DNA from 3 places in the Streptomyces sp. 3330 genome. Region 2 is predicted to be linked to each of the others. Evidence: riboswitches for the same ligand, from Rfam matches in the RefSeq annotation. Region 2 holds a riboswitch; each other region holds the start of a gene.

Region 1 (5,104 bases), on a different contig from region 2:
GTCGGACGAGAATTCCGGACGCACGGGATCCGGAATGTGGCGAGAATTCGCCTGAATTGAGGGCAAGTCGGGCCCTGCATAAGCCTCAAAAGCCACGGAAGCGGCGCGCATATTGGCTGCTTCTTGTCGGGCTCGGGGCAGAAATCAAAGGCTCCGGATCCGGTGATCCGGACCGGGTTCCCCAACTGTACCGCGCTCAACCACGCTGAATTGCCCCCTCCGCTTCTATCGCGGAGAGGGCAATTCGATGAACGCTCGGTAATCGCTGTTACCGACGGTTACTACCGACGGGTACTGAACTACGGTCAGCCGCCGGCGACGGCCGGGATGATGGAGACGCCGGCGCCGTCCGGAGTGGCCGTCTCCAGACCCTGCTCGAAGCGGACGTCGTCGTCGTTCACGTACACGTTGACGAACCGGCGCAGCTTGCCCTGGTCGTCCAGGACGCGCGCCGCGATGCCCGTGTGGTTCTTCTCCAGGTCGGCGATGACCTCGCCGAGGGTGGCTCCCTCGGCCTTCACCTCGGCCTGGCCGCCGGTGTAGGTGCGCAGGATGGTGGGGATGCGGACGTTGACGCTCATGACGCGAGGCCAGCCTCTCGGAAGGAGTCGAGGTTCGGACGGATGGTCGCGGTCAGCCCGGTGCCGGCCACCGCGTCCAGGGTCTTCAGTCCGTCGCCCGTGTTGAGGACGACGGTCGTCTTGGTCGGGTCGAGAAGACCGTTCTCGATCAGCTTGCGCGTCACACCCACGGTCACACCGCCGGCGGTCTCCGCGAAGATGCCCTCGGTCCGCGCCAGCAGCTTGATCGCGTCGACGACCTGCTCGTCGTTCACGTCCTCCACCGCGCCGCCGGTCCGCCGCGCGATGTCGAGGACGTACGGACCGTCCGCCGGGTTGCCGATGGCCAGCGACTTGGCGATGGTGTTCGGCTTCTGCGGGCGGACCACGTCGTGCCCGGCCTTGTAGGCCACGGACACCGGAGAGCAGCCCTCGGCCTGCGCGCCGAAGATCTTGTACGGCTTGTCCTCGACCAGCCCGAGCCTGATCAGCTCCTGCAGGCCCTTGTCGATCTTCGTGAGCTGGGAGCCGGAGGCGATCGGCACGACCAGCTGGTCCGGCAGCCGCCAGCCGAGCTGCTCGCAGATCTCGTACGCCAGCGTCTTGGAGCCCTCCGCGTAGTACGGCCGCAGGTTGACGTTGACGAAGCCCCAGCCCTCGCCCGCCGGGTCGCCGATGAGCTCGGAGCAGAAGCGGTTGACGTCGTCGTAGTTGCCCTCGATGCCGACGAGTTCGCCGCCGTAGATCGCGGCCATGACGACCTTGCCCTGCTCCAGGTCGTGCGGGATGAACACGCAGGACCGGAAGCCCGCCCGGGCGGCCGCGGCGCCGACGGCGCCGGCCAGGTTGCCCGTGGAGGAGCAGGAGAGCGTGGTGAAGCCGAAGGCGCGGGCGGCCTCGATGGCCTGGGCGACGACACGGTCCTTGAAGGAGTGCGTCGGGTTGCCGGAGTCGTCCTTGACGAAGAGCTTGCCGGCGTCGACGCCCAGTTCCCGGGCGAGGTTGTCGGCCTGGACGAGCTTGGTCCACCCGGGGTTGATGTTGGGCTTGTCGGCCACGTCCGCGGGGACGGGCAGCAGCGGCGCGTAGCGCCAGATGTTCGCGGGGCCCGCCTCGATGCGCTTGCGGAGCTCCTCCGTGTCGTAGGAGGAGAAGTCGTAGGCGATCTCGAGCGGGCCGAAACACTCCTCGCAGGCGAAGACCGGGCCGAGGGGCACGCGGTGGCCGCACTCGCGGCAGCTCAACGCCGAGGCCGGACCGAGGTCGACAGCAGAGGACGTCGTGGAGTCGGTGGTGCTTGCAACAGTCTGCGCAGCCATGTGAGGCGAGGCCCTTTCTCCTCATCTTCCTCACGACGCATCTCGCCGTGAGACGGATTTGGCACCTTCCCGAGCCGGGAGCCCCGCGGAGCGATCACCACGTGGATCGGTGATCGTTACGAGACCGGCTGGAGGGTTGCCGGGGCTTCATCGGGCCGTATCCCTCTGCCCCTCTGGATGAGCGGTATGAAGTTGTGAACGGGAGGAGACCTCGGACATGCGATGGTCATCCGCGTTGTTCAAGACTGTAACCGAAGGCCAGGACAGTTGAGATAGTCGTCCGAACCGCGAGATGGATCACACGGTCACCTCCCGTGCACCCGGTGTGATCACGACAGTGAGGAGCCGCAGACTGTGCTTCGAGAAACTGAGCGCTGGCTGGCCACCCGCTCCTGGTCCGTCACCGATCGTCCGCTCCACCGGATCCTGGCCGCGAAGCGCGCCACGAACCAGTCGGTGTCCGTCGTCCTGCCCGCGCTGAACGAGGAGGAGACGGTCGGTGACATCGTCGCGGTCATCCGTCACGACCTCATGCACCAGGTCCCGCTCGTCGACGAGATCGTGGTCGTCGACTCGGGATCGACCGACCGTACGTCCGAGGTGGCCGCGGCGGCCGGCGCGCGGGTCGTCCACCGGGACGACATCCTGCCGCGGATACCGGCCGTGCCCGGCAAGGGCGAGGTCCTGTGGCGCTCCCTGCTGGTCACCACCGGGGACATCGTCTGTTTCATCGACGCCGATCTGAGGGAGTTCTCCTCGGACTTCGTCACGGGGATCGTCGGCCCGCTGCTCACCGACCCCGGGGTGGATCTGGTCAAGGGCATGTACGACCGTCCGCTGGGCGGCGCGGCCGGCCAGGGCGGCCGGGTCACCGAGCTCATGGCCCGCCCGCTGCTCAACATGCACTGGCCGCAGCTGGCCGGGTTCGTGCAGCCGCTCGGCGGCGAGTACGCGGCCCGCCGCAGTCTGCTGGAGCAGCTGCCCTTCCCCGTCGGCTACGGCGTGGAGCTGGGCATGCTGGTGGACGCCCTGCACCTGGTGGGCCTGGACGCCCTCGCCCAGGTCGACATCGGCGTGCGCAAGCACCGTCACCAGGACGGACAGGCACTGGGCCGGATGGCCGCGGCCATCTACCGCACCGCCCAGCTCCGGCTGGCCCGAGGACACCTGATCCGCCCGTCCCTCACCCAGTTCGAACGGAGCACGGACGGCTTCGAGCCGCGCACCTACTCCGTGGACACCGAGGAAAGGCCGCCGATGGCGGAGATCGCGGAGTACGCGACCCGCAAGGTCGCCTGACCGCCGGACGGGCCGTATACGGCAGGGCGCCGCCACCGGCGACACGGCCGGATACGGCCCGTCCACACAGCGCGACCGTACGTTTGAGCGTTTCCCGACCGGGCTAGGTTGAGGCGTATGGCTTCCACGCACGACACTCCCGCCCGGGCCGCCGAGGTGCTGGTCGCGTCCAACCGCGGCCCGGTCTCCTACGAACTGCGCGAGGACGGCTCGCTGCACGCGAAACGCGGCGGCGGCGGGCTGGTCTCCGGCCTGTCGGCCATCGGACCCGAGGCGGGCGCCCTGTGGGTGTGCTCGGCGCTCTCCGAGGGCGACCGGGAGGCGGTCCGGCGCGGGGTCGGCGAGGAGGGCGTGCGCATGCTGGCCGTCCCGGCCGACGTGCACGCCGACGCGTACAACGGCATCGCCAACTCCGTGCTGTGGTTCGTCCACCACCTGCTCTACCAGACGCCGCTGGAGCCCACGTTCGACGCGGAGTTCCGCCGCCAGTGGGCGTCGTACGAGACCTACAACCGGGCGTTCGCGCAGGCGCTGGCCGAGGAGGCGGCGGACGGCGCGGCGGTGCTGGTCCAGGACTACCACCTGTGCCTGGTCCCCGGAATGCTGCGCGAGCTGCGCCCCGACCTGCGCATCGGACACTTCTCGCACACGCCGTGGGCGCCGGTGGACTACTTCGCGCTGCTGCCGGGGGACGTCCGTGAGCAGTTGCTGCACGGCATGCTCGGCGCGGACCGCCTGGGCTTCCTCACCCGGCGCTGGGCGGACGCGTTCACCGCGTGCTGCACGGAGTTCACCGGCGGCCCCGGCAAGACGCAGATCGGCGTGCACGGCCTCGGCGCGGACGCCGACTTCCTGCGCGAGCGCGCGCACCGGCCGGACGTCGACGAGCGCATGGCGTCCCTGCGGGCGGAGATCGGCGAGGGCCGCAAGGCGATCGTCCGCGTCGACCGCACCGAGCTGTCCAAGAACATCGTGCGCGGGCTCCTGGCCTACCGGCAGCTGCTCGACGACCACCCGGAGTGGCGCGAGCGGGTCGTCCATGTGGCCTTCGCCTACCCCTCACGGCAGGACCTCGCCGTCTACCGCGACTACACGGCCGAGGTGCAGCGCCTGGCCGAGGAGATCAACACCGCGTACGGCACGCCCGGCTGGACCCCGGTCCTGCTGAACCTCAAGGACGACTTCGCCCGCTCCCTCGCCGCCTACCGGCTGGCCGACGTGGCCCTGGTGAACCCGATCCGCGACGGCATGAACCTGGTCGCCAAGGAGGTGCCGGTCGTCTCCGACGAGGGCTGCGCGCTGGTCCTGTCCCGGGAGGCCGGGGCCTACTGGGAGCTGCGCGAGGACGCGATCACGGTGAACCCGTACGACGTCCTGGAGACCGCTCGCGCCCTGCACGAGGGGCTGACCATGAAGCCGGAGGAGCGGGCCGCGCGCACGAAGCGGCTGTCCGCTGCGGCGACCGCGCTTCCCCCGGCCCGGTGGTTCCTGGACCAGCTGAACGCCCTGCGGGAGATTCAGCCGAGCTGAGCGGCCAGCTGCCGCAGCAGCCGTACGACGCCGGCGGGCCCGTCGACGACGAGGTCCGCGCGGTCCGCCAGTTCACCGACCTCGGTGCTGCCGCTGCACACCAGCAGCCCGGGGACGCCGTCCGCGCGGAGCTTCTCCACGGCGGCGAAGGCGGGCAGGTCGCCGAGGTCGTCACCGGCGTAGAGGACGGAGCGCGCGCCGGTCTCGCGGACGTGCTCCAGCAGGGCGACGCCCTTGTCCATGCCCGGCGGGCGCAGCTCCAGGACCATCCGGCCGGGTTCGACGATCAGGCCGTGCCGGCCGGCCAGGTCGGTGAGCGGGGCCCGCAGCGCCTCGAAGGCGGCCCGGGGGTCGTCGGCGCGGCGGGTGTGGACGGCTACGGCCCGGCCGCCCTTC
Region 2 (5,104 bases):
GTCCGTGGACCTGCTCGCGCCCGGCGTCCTCGGCAGCTTCGAGCAGATCGAGGCGGCCCTGCCCCACATCGACCATCTGCTGCCCAACGAGGACCAGGTCCTCGGCTTCACCGGCGAGAGCGACCTGCTGACGGGCGCGCGCAGACTCCTCGCCGCCGGTGCGGGCGTCGTCGCCGTCACGCGCGGCGGCGACGGCGCGCTCGTGGTGACCGCGGACGGCGCGGAACCGGTCCCCGCCTTCGTGGTCGACGTCGTCGACACCACGGGATGCGGCGACGCCTTCTCGGCGGGCTATCTGCGGGGCGTGAGCCTGGGCCGCACGCCGGGCGACGCCGCCGTCCTCGGCAGCGCCGCCGCCGCACTGGTCGCCCAGGGGCTCGGCAGCGACCACGGCGATTTCGACCTCGCCGCCGCCGACGCCTTCGCCGCGACGGCCAGGTCCCGCACCTGAGCGGAGGTCTCCCCGGCCGACCGGCCCGAGAGGCCGGCGGACCTCGCTTCCATGTTCACCCCGCGGGTGATACGCCACGGGCACACGGGCGCGACCGCGGGTACGGGCGCCGCCGATGGCGAAGGGGTTGGGCGATGAGTGAGGCTTCGGACACCGCGCTGCTGCTCGTACGGGTCGTGCTCGGCGTGGTGATGGTGGCGCACGGCTGGAACCACTGGCGCGGCGGGGGCGGCATCTCCGGCACCGCCGGCTGGTTCGGCGGGCTCGGACTCACCCGCCCGAGACTCCAGGCATGGCTCAGCGTCCTCACCGAACTCGGCGCGGGCGTGCTGTTGGTGGCGGGTTTCCTCACCTCGCTGGCCTGCGCGGCCGTGCTGTCCGTGATGCTGGTCGCGGGCCTGCTCGCACACCGCCGCAACGGCTTCTTCGTGTTCAAGGAGGGCTACGAGTACGTCCTCGTCCTGGGCGTCCTCGTGGTGGCGCTGGGGGCCTGGGGGCCGGGGGAGTACGCGGTGGACGAGGCCGCGGACCTCGCGGTGACCGGCTGGACGGGCGCCGGGGTGGTGCTCGGGGTGGGCGTCGTCGCGACGGCCGGGCTGCTGGCGGTGTTCTGGCGCCCCCGGCGGGAGAGCTGAGGAGCCGCGCCCTGCGCGTCGGCCCGGGCGGCCCGGGCGGGGCGGATGCCGCCCCACCCGCCGCGCCGCCCTGCCGTGACGGGGCCCCTTCCCGGGGTGCCGGTATTCACCTGGTGGACGCCCCCTTGACGGCGGCTCGAGGCGGATCGACACTCGATCCGGGAATCCTAGTGAACGGGTAGGGAAACGATGGGGCGACGGGAGCCGACCACCGGCCGAGCGGGCCGCACGGCGTGGTCGTCACCCCTTCTCACCTCCCGCCGTCACATCGACCTGAAGCGCGTCTGCAGCGCCATCAGGTTCCAGGACTGAGCCGGGCCCGTCCCCGCGCCGAACCGCACCGGCGGTGTCCCCCGGACGCGGCCGCACCCGGCGCGGGCGGACGAGGTCCGCACCTCCCTCTTCGACGTCGCATCCGCCGCGCGCACGCCCGTCGTGCGTCCCGCCCCCGGGGAGAGTCATGTCCGTCACGCCACTGGCCGCCCACCCGTCCCCCCGACCCGCCGCCCCCTTCCGGGGCCGGATCGGCCGCGACGCGCGCAGCGGCCACTACGCGGTGCCGCGCCGCTACCGCCTCCATCTGGCCCCGGCCGACCCCGACTGTCTGCGCATCGCCGTCACCCACAGCCTCCTCGGCCTGGGCAAGGCCTGCCCGGTCACCTTCCTGCCCGCCGTCCCGGACTGCCCCGACGGAGGCCACTCCGCGCTGCGTCCGCTGTACGACGCCAGCGCGCACCGGTACACCGGACCCGCCCTCGCGCCCGTGCTCAGCGACGACTGGTCGGGGCGCATCGTCAGCAGCCACGGCCCCGACATCGCCCGTGACCTCGCCCGGCGCTTCGGCGCCGGCCGGCCCCCCCTGTACCCGTGCGGCGCGGAGTCGCAGATCGAGGCCGTCGAGCGGATGTGCGCCCAGGGCATCGAGGAGGCCGCCCAGCGCGCCGGAGCGGCCGACACCGCGGGGGCGGAGCGCGCCGCCGCCCTCGACACCCTGCTCGGCACGCTCGGGGTGCTGGAACGCGGGCTCGGTGCCCACGAGTACCTGATCAGCGATCAGATCACGGCAGCTGACGTCGAGTTGTGGGTCACCCTGGTCCAACTCGACACCGTGCACCGCTATCACCTCGACGCGGCCGCCGTGCACCGCGTCGCCGACCACCCCGCGCTCTGGGCCTACGCCCGCCGGCTGGCCGCTCACCCGGCCTTCGGCGCCCATCTTGACCTCGACGCCGTCTCCCGCCGTCATCACGCCCGTTGCCAGGGCCTGGAGGCCGCCGGCGCCGCCGTCCAGATCCTGGACTGGGAGACCCACGCGGCGGACGGTTCGGCGGTCCGACCGCAGGTCGACCGGCCCTGACCTGGTCCATCCACCGGACAGCCGTTGACATTCGTTCGGGCAACTGTCTTACTTACGGCCCAGAACGGTCATGAGCGTCAGCGACAAGCCCTGGCTTGCTGACCGGCAACCCTCGCTCCGCGGTGGGGTGCCCCAGGTGACGACCGGACCGACGTTTCGGTAATGACGCATCGGTAAGCGCGAGGGCCCCTCGGGGGCCGGAACAGTGATGGTGACGGACATGTACGCAGCTCTTCGGACGGCGCCGCGTCGCCCCCGGGGCTGCGTACGGCCGTACCTCGACATCCTCGTCGCCAACCGCGCCGTCGACCTCCTGCGCGTGAACAGCGCACTGTGTACCGCACCGGGCCGTGCCCGCTGTCGGGGCTGAACGAACCCCTCGCACCGCAGCCCCGCCTCCGCGTTCCTGACGAACACCGCCCGAGCGGTGTCCCGTTGTCCGCCCCACCCCGGTCTCCTGCACGCGTCCGTGCGCCATGCCCCGTTCGCGCCCGCGGAGCGGTTCCCACCGCCCCGCCGAAGCGCGTCCGGCCACGCACGTCCGCCGTGACCCGGGGTGTCCGACTCCCGCCGGAGCCCCCTCATGAGTGAACCCCCAGGCGCCGTGACCCTCGCCGAGGCCGCGCCCGCCGCCGTCGTCCCGTCAGAGAAGCGCACCGCCCAGCGCGTCCAGCCGCTGCGCAGGCCCGGACGCTGGATCGCCACCGCCGTGGCCCTGGTCCTGGTGGCGCAGTTCACCCACGGACTGATCTCCAACCCCTTCTACCAGTGGGACCGTTTCGGCTACTGGTTCCTGCGGCCGGTCATCCTCGACGGACTGCTGATCACCCTCGAAGTGGCCGCCTACAGCGCGGTGCTGGGCCTGCTCGGCGGCATCCTGCTCGCCCTCGCCCGGCTCTCGAAGAGCCCGGTGCTGCGCGCGGTGAGCTGGACCTACGTCTGGGCGCTGCGCTCCATCCCGCTGATCGTGGTGCTGCTCTTCCTCTACAACTTCAGCGCCCTGTACCAGACCCTGAGCGTGGGGGTCCCCTTCGGCCCGGCGTTCTTCCGCTTCGACGAGTCGCGGCTGGCCACCGACATGGTGATCGCCGTCGTCGGCCTCAGCCTCAACGAGGCGGCCTACGCCGCCGAAGTGGTCCGCGGCGGCATCCTCTCCGTCGACCAGGGCCAGCACGAGGCTGCCGCCGCGCTCGGCCTGCCCAAGCGCTACCAGTTCTGGAAGATCGTCTTCCCGCAGGCCCTGCGGTCGATCACGCCGAACTACGTCAACCAGCTGATCGGCCTGGTCAAGTCCACCTCGCTGGTCTTCTACGTGTCCCTGCTCGACCTGTTCGGCACCGCGCAGACCATGGGGGCCACCTACCCCGGCGACATCGTGCCGCTGCTGCTGGTCGTCACCGTCTGGTACCTGATCCTGACCAGCCTCGTCTCCGTCGTCCAGTTCTACGTCGAGCGGTACTACGCCCGGGGCGCCACGCGTTCCCTGCCGCCGACGCCGCTCCAGAAACTGCGGACCGGTCTCACCGACCTGCGGGCCCGCATCCGCCGGGAGGCCGCCGTATGACCACCGAGACCCTGCAGAGCTCCGAGATCGCCGGGATCGTGCCCGCCGCCGTCGAGGTGCACGACGTGCACAAGTGGTACGGCGCCCACCGGGTCCTGGACGGGGTGAGCCTGACCGTCCGGCCCGGCGAGGTCACCGTGATCCTCGGCCCGTCCGGCTCCGGCAAGTCCACCCTGCTGCGGGTCATCAACCACCTGGAGAAGCCCGAGATCGGCTACGTCAGCGTCAACGGCGAGCCGATCGGCGTCCGCCGGCACGGCGACCGGCTGCGCGAGCTGAGCGAACGGGCCATCCTGAGCCAGCGCGGCCGGATCGGCTTCGTCTTCCAGAACTTCAACCTCTTCCCGCATCTGACCGTGCTCGACAACGTCGCCGCCGCGCCGGTCGCCACCGGGAGACTCGCCAAGGCCGCCGCCCTGGAACTGGCCCGTGAACTCCTCGACCGGGTGGGCCTCGCCGACAAGGCCGCCGCCTACCCCCGGCAGCTGTCCGGCGGCCAGCAGCAGCGGGTCGCCATCGCCCGCGCCCTCGCCCTGCGGCCCGGCGTGATCCTCTTCGACGAGCCCACCTCCGCGCTCGACCCCGAGCTCGTAGGCGAGGTCCTCGCCGTCATCAAGGACCTGGCGACCAGCGGCACCACGCTCGTCATCGTCACCCACGAGGTCGGCTTCGCCCGTGAGGTCGCCGACCGGGTCGTCTTCATCGACGGCGGGAAGATCGTCGAGCAGGGCCCGCCGGGCGAGGTCCTCGACAGACCGCGGCACGAGCGGACACGGGACTTCCTCAGCAAGGTGCTCTGACACCGACGGCGAGGTGCTCCGGCACCGACGCGCCCCACGACTTCCCCCCACGCCACCACCCAGCTCACCAGCGACAAAGGACGGCCATGTCTGCCCACTTCACCCGACGCAGCCTGATCCGCGGCATCACCGCGGCGACCGCGGTCGCCACCCTCGCCACCGGGCTCGCCGCCTGCGGTGGTGACAGCGAGGCCGCCACCACGACCGGCAGCGCCGCCGGCAGCGTGACCATCGGCCGGGTGTCCAACGGCGCCGCCGAGGAGACCGCCCTGAAGGTCTCCGAGGTCAAGTCCATCA
Region 3 (5,104 bases), on a different contig from region 2:
TCGGCACGCAGCCCCTCGACGCCCGCCCGGGACTGCTCACGGGCGCGGTCGAGCTCCTCGCGCAGCCGCTCCAGTTCGGCCCGGCTCTCCTCGCCGGCCCGCTCGGCGTCCGCCCGCAGGGCTTCCTCGCCGGCCGCGGTGACCAGCTTCACCCAGCCGGTGGGCCGCAGCACATAGGCCGCGGCCGCCACTTCGTGCGGGTCCGCGGCCGGGGTCGGCGAGCCGGAGTCGAGAGCGCCGGCGAGTTCCGGCTGGGCCTCTCTGAACTTCTCGGCGATGCGCTGCCGGAAGAGCGGATCGGTCTCCAGCGCGGCCGCCATCGCGTTGCCCGCGAACTTCGCCCGCCGGTTCGGCGCGAACCGGGCGTACTGCCGCAACTGGGCGGGCAGTTCGCCGATGGTCAGCCCGCCGAAGCCGTCGGAGACGATCTGCACGACCCTGCGCCGCACGCCGTCCGGCAGCGGACGGTCGAGCATCTCGGCGGCGCCGTCGCCCGGCCCCCCGCCTGCGCTCTCCACCATCCGTCACACCCCAATACCTGTGCGGGGCCGCCTCCCGTCAGGAGCCGGCGCCGGGCCGATCCACGAGTTCCACCTGGTCCACGGCGTTGCACCAGCGGCACCGCACCGACTCGATGGTCTCACTGACCACCTCGCGCTCCTCGACCTTCGGCTCGCCCGCGAGATCGAGGTGCACGTACTCGACGACCTTCGACGAGCGCGTCACGTCGAACCGCGTGAGGTTGCCGCAGAGCGTGCAGCGCCACCGCGTCGTGGCGGTCGGCAGGGGAACCGTCATCGTGGCTTTCCACATCCTTCTGGTGTCGTGCTTCCAGTTGCCGGGGTCGGGCCGGAGGCTCCCCCGCGTGTATGGCTCGTAACCCTACGGCCTGGCGGGTACTCGCCGCCCATCCGTCCGCGGCGGCGAGGCGGTCCGGGCGACTGCGTCCGGTTACGTCATGCTTTGTTCTCGTGAGCGGCAACTGGAACGGGACGGTCGGCAGGGTGGTCCGCGACCGCCCGGCGCCGGTGACCTACGCACTGATCGCCCTGTGCTGCCTGATCTTCCTGATCGGGCCCGCCTCGGGCTTCAACCCGGTGTACGGCTCCGGCGACGAGCTGCTGGCCGCGCAGCGCGCCTACTTCCGGCGCTGGGGCGTGGTGCCCGGCGAGCTCTTCGAGGGCACGCCACGGGCCGCCCTGACCCCGGCCACGGCCCTGTTCGTCCACGGAAGCTGGGTGCATCTCCTGGGCAACATGCTCTTCCTCTACGTCTTCGGGACGATGACCGAGGGCCGGATGGGCCGCGTCGAGTTCACGCTCTTCTACCTGGGCTGCGGCTGTCTGGCCCTGCTGGGCTATGCGGCCGCCAACGCCGAGTCCTCGCAGTCCCTGGTCGGCGCCTCCGGGGCGATCTCCGCGGTGCTCGGCGCCTTTCTCTGTCTGTTCCCACGGGCGCGGGTGACCAGTCTCCTGCCGTTCCTGTTCTTCCTGCCGCTGCGCTTCCCCGCGTGGGTCGTGCTGCCCTTCTGGGCGGCCCTCCAGTGGGTCGCGGCGGGGCGGGCCCCCCAGGGGCCTGGGGTGGCCTATCTGGCGCACCTGGTGGGCTTCGGCCTGGGGCTCCTCTACGCGTGGGCCCGTTTCGGCGTCGGGAAGGGCCGGACGGGAGGCCCCGGAAGGGCAGCGGCGGGAGACGGGCGGGCGCGTAGAGTGAAGCCCGCCCCAGCTCCGGCTCCCGAGGGAGAGAACCAGCCGTGATCACCGCGATCGTCCTCATCAAGACCAGCGTGGACCGGATTCCCGAGATCGCGGAGCGGATCGCTTCGCTGGACTCCGTCAGCGAGGTCTTCTCGGTCACCGGGACGTACGACCTGATCGCCATGGTGCGGGTGAAGGAGCACGAGGACCTGGCGGAGGTCATCCCGGGCAGCATCAGCAAGATCCCCGGGGTCGAGGGCACGGACACACACGTCGCCTTCCGCACCTATTCGCAGCACGACCTGGAGGCGGCGTTCGCGATCGGGCTGGACTCCTGACCGGCTGAACACCGCCTCCGGCGGACCGTCGCTCACACCGCGGGCACGCAGCGGCCGTCTTCCGTCCGGTACTGCCACCGGGCGCCCTCGCTCACCAGTTCGCGCACCGCGTTCACGAAGCGCTCCACGTGCTCGTCCGGGGTTCCCGCGCCGAAGCTCACCCGGATCGCGTTGAGGGACTTCTCGCCGGGCGCCGCCTCGGGTGCGCCGCACTCGCCCTGGGTCTGGGGGTCGCTGCCCAGCAGGGTGCGCACCAGCGGGTGGGCGCAGAAGAGGCCGTCACGGACCCCGATGCCGTACTCGGCGGACAGGGCGGCGGCGAAGTGGGAGCTGTTCCAGCCCTCGACGACGAAGGAGATCACGCCGACCCGCGGGGCGTCGTCGCCGAACAGGGACAGCACCCTGACCTGCGGGACCTCGGCCAGTCCGGCCCGGACCCTCCCGATCAGGTACTCCTCCCGGGCGACCAGGTCGTCGAAGCCCGCCTCGGTGAGGGCCTTGCAGGCCGAGGCGATGGAGTAGGCGCCGATCACGTTCGGGGAGCCGGCCTCGTGGCGGGCGGCGCTCTCGTGCCACTCCACGTCCACTCCCCCGTCCTCGCGCCGGGTGACCTTGCGGCTGGCGCCGCCGCCCGCGAGGTAGGGATCGGCCGCCGCCAGCCAGTCGGCGCGGCCGGCCAGCACGCCGGCGCCGAAGGGCGCGTACAGCTTGTGACCGGAGAAGGCCACCCAGTCGACGTCGAGCTCCCGCACGGAGACCGGGTGGTGCGGGGCCAGCTGGGCGGCGTCCAGGACGATCCGGGCGCCGTGCGCGTGCGCGGCGGCCGCCAGCTCGCGTACCGGCCACAGCTCGCCGGTGACGTTCGAGGCGCCGGTGACGCAGACCAGGGCCGGACCGTGCGGGTCGCGCTCGGCGAGGGCCCGCTCCAGCGTCCCGACGGCCTGGCCCGGGGTGCGCGGCGCGTTCAGGTACGTGACCCGGGCGTCCTGCCAGGGCAGCAGCGAGGCGTGGTGCTCGGTCTCGAAGACGAAGACCTGGCAGTCGGCGGGCAGGGCGCGCGCCAGCAGGTTGAGGGAGTCCGTCGTCGAGCGGGTGAAGACCAGCTGGTCGTCGGAGCGGCAGTCCAGGAACTCGGCCACCGTCCTGCGGGCGTTCTCGAAGAGGTCCGTGGACAGCTGCGAGAGGTAGCCGGCGCCGCGGTGGACGCTGCCGTAGTACGGGGCGTAGGCCGCCACGTCGTCCCAGACGCGCTGGAGGGCGGGGGCGCTGGCCGCGTAGTCGAGCGCCGCGTAGGTGACCTCGCCGCCCGTCACGAGCGGGACCGTGACATCCCGGCCCAGAACGGGCAGCGGGGCACAAACCGTACGGGCGGTGGCAGCGGTGGAGACGGACATGGCGAACTCCCGTGTGAGGCAAGGGGGAACCGCCGTGCGAGCGGACAGGGCTCGAGCACGGAGGAAGGTGAAAGGGGTATGCGGAGGCGGGGCTCTACGCCCTATCGCATTCGCTTGCTCACGGAAGGCTCCCTCGAACGACCAGGACCCCTGGCGGTACTCACTCAGACGAGTGCGAGGGGTCCGCGCTTGCCGTAGACCTCGCTGCCTACGGCCTGGTCTTCACCCGGGGCACCCCGCCACGGACGGAGGGTTGCCGGACAGTCGGCCGGGGCCTCATGACTGTCACTCATGACCTGACACAGGAACGTACGTGAAGTGATCGCCGTCCCGCAACCCGTGTCCGGATCGCGGGACGGCCATCGGCCGTGCGGCGCTACGCGTTGGTCGCCGCGACCCAGCGGTCCAGCGCCCGCTTGGCCGCCCCCGAGTCGATCGACGCGGCCGCCTTGTCCATGCCGAGGCGCAGTTGCTCGGCGAGGGTCCCGGAGCCCGGCTCCAGGGCCACGAGGGCCGCCGCCGAGTTCAGCAGCACGGCGTCCCGCACCGGGCCCTTCTCGCCCTCCAGCAGGCGGCGGGCGACCTCCGCGTTGTACGACGGGTCACCGCCGCGCAGCGCCTCCACCGGGACCAGGTCGAGCCCGACGTCCCGCGGGTCGAAGGTCTCCTCGGTGACCTTGCCGTCGCGGACGACCCACACGTGGGAGGTGGCCGTCGTGGTCAGCTCGTCGAGACCGTCGTCGCCCCGGAAGACCAGGGACGAGTTGCCGCGCTCGGCGAAGACGCCCGCGACGACCGGCGCCATCCGCGGGTCCGCGACCCCGACCGCCTGGGCCCGCACCTTGGCGGGGTTGGTGAGCGGGCCGAGCACGTTGAACACCGTGCGGATGCCCAACTGGCCCCGGGCGGCGCCCACATGACGCAGCGCCGGGTGGAACTTGATGGCGAAGCAGAAGGTGATCCCGGCCTCCTGGGCCACCTCGGCCACCCGCCGCGGGGTCAGCTCCAGATTGACGCCGAGCTTCTCCAGGACGTCGGAGGCGCCGGACGCGGAGGACGCGGCCCGGTTGCCGTGCTTGACGACCGTGGCGCCCGAGCCGGCCACGACGATCGCCGACATCGTGGAGATGTTGACCGTCTTCGCGCCGTCGCCGCCCGTGCCGACGATGTCGACGGTCGGGCCGGGCACCTCGATCAGGTTGGCGTGCTCGTACATCGCCCGGACGAGCCCGTTGATCTCCGCGACGGTCTCGCCCTTGGCCCGCAGCGCCACCACGAAACCGGCGATCTGCGCGTCGGTCGCCTCCCCGCGCATGATCCGGTCCAGCGCCCAGAACGTGGCGTCGGCGTCCTGGTCGCGACCGTACAGCAGGCCGTTCAGCACCTCGGGCCAGGAACGGCCCGCCGCGGTGTCGCCTCCAGCGGGGGTCACAGCGCTCATAGCCGCTCCTGTGTGTCGTCGTGTGCGTCGTGCGCCTCGTAACGAGGTGCACCCCACCCTATCCAGCCGGTGGGCACGGCAAAGGGCCCCGTCCGAAGACCGGACGGGGCCCTTTCCTGTGGCGTGGCGACGCCTCAGCGATCAGTGGTGGCCGTGGCCGCTCGTGATCTCCTTGTACTCCTCCACGGTGGGCTTCGGAATCTGCTGGTCCTCACCGAAGTACGCACCGCTGAT

What was found. Region 2 has a riboswitch for S-adenosylmethionine ahead of J2X68_RS23130 (amino acid ABC transporter permease). Riboswitches for the same ligand answer to the same signal wherever they lie in the genome.
Region 1: linked by a shared signal. The riboswitch ahead of thrC (threonine synthase) and the one ahead of J2X68_RS23130 (amino acid ABC transporter permease) in region 2 are both predicted to bind S-adenosylmethionine.
Region 3: linked by a shared signal. The riboswitch ahead of J2X68_RS00235 (aminotransferase class V-fold PLP-dependent enzyme) and the one ahead of J2X68_RS23130 (amino acid ABC transporter permease) in region 2 are both predicted to bind S-adenosylmethionine.

Annotation. Positions count from the first base shown of each region.
Region 1 covers NZ_JAVDVA010000003.1:129,988-135,091, reverse strand. The annotation lists gene J2X68_RS06555 (ubiquitin-like small modifier protein 1) at 306-581, opposite strand; gene thrC (threonine synthase) at 578-1,879, opposite strand; SAM riboswitch class I at 1,898-2,063, opposite strand; gene J2X68_RS06545 (glucosyl-3-phosphoglycerate synthase) at 2,234-3,178, shown strand; gene J2X68_RS06540 (trehalose-6-phosphate synthase) at 3,296-4,708, shown strand; gene otsB (trehalose-phosphatase) at 4,696-5,104, opposite strand, start outside.
Region 2 covers NZ_JAVDVA010000014.1:45,042-50,145, forward strand. The annotation lists gene J2X68_RS23115 (carbohydrate kinase family protein) at 1-451, shown strand, start outside; gene J2X68_RS23120 (DoxX family protein) at 586-1,086, shown strand; gene J2X68_RS23125 (glutathione S-transferase C-terminal domain-containing protein) at 1,547-2,443, shown strand; SAM riboswitch class IV at 2,510-2,629, shown strand; gene J2X68_RS23130 (amino acid ABC transporter permease) at 3,027-4,007, shown strand; gene J2X68_RS23135 (amino acid ABC transporter ATP-binding protein) at 4,004-4,807, shown strand; gene J2X68_RS23140 (transporter substrate-binding domain-containing protein) at 4,894-5,104, shown strand, end outside.
Region 3 covers NZ_JAVDVA010000001.1:44,834-49,937, forward strand. The annotation lists gene J2X68_RS00215 (NYN domain-containing protein) at 1-521, opposite strand, end outside; gene J2X68_RS00220 (hypothetical protein) at 559-798, opposite strand; gene J2X68_RS00225 (rhomboid family intramembrane serine protease) at 972-1,757, shown strand; gene J2X68_RS00230 (Lrp/AsnC family transcriptional regulator) at 1,754-2,035, shown strand; gene J2X68_RS00235 (aminotransferase class V-fold PLP-dependent enzyme) at 2,068-3,429, opposite strand; SAM riboswitch class IV at 3,610-3,726, opposite strand; gene trpD (anthranilate phosphoribosyltransferase) at 3,806-4,870, opposite strand; gene J2X68_RS00245 (cytochrome bc complex cytochrome b subunit) at 5,012-5,104, opposite strand, start outside.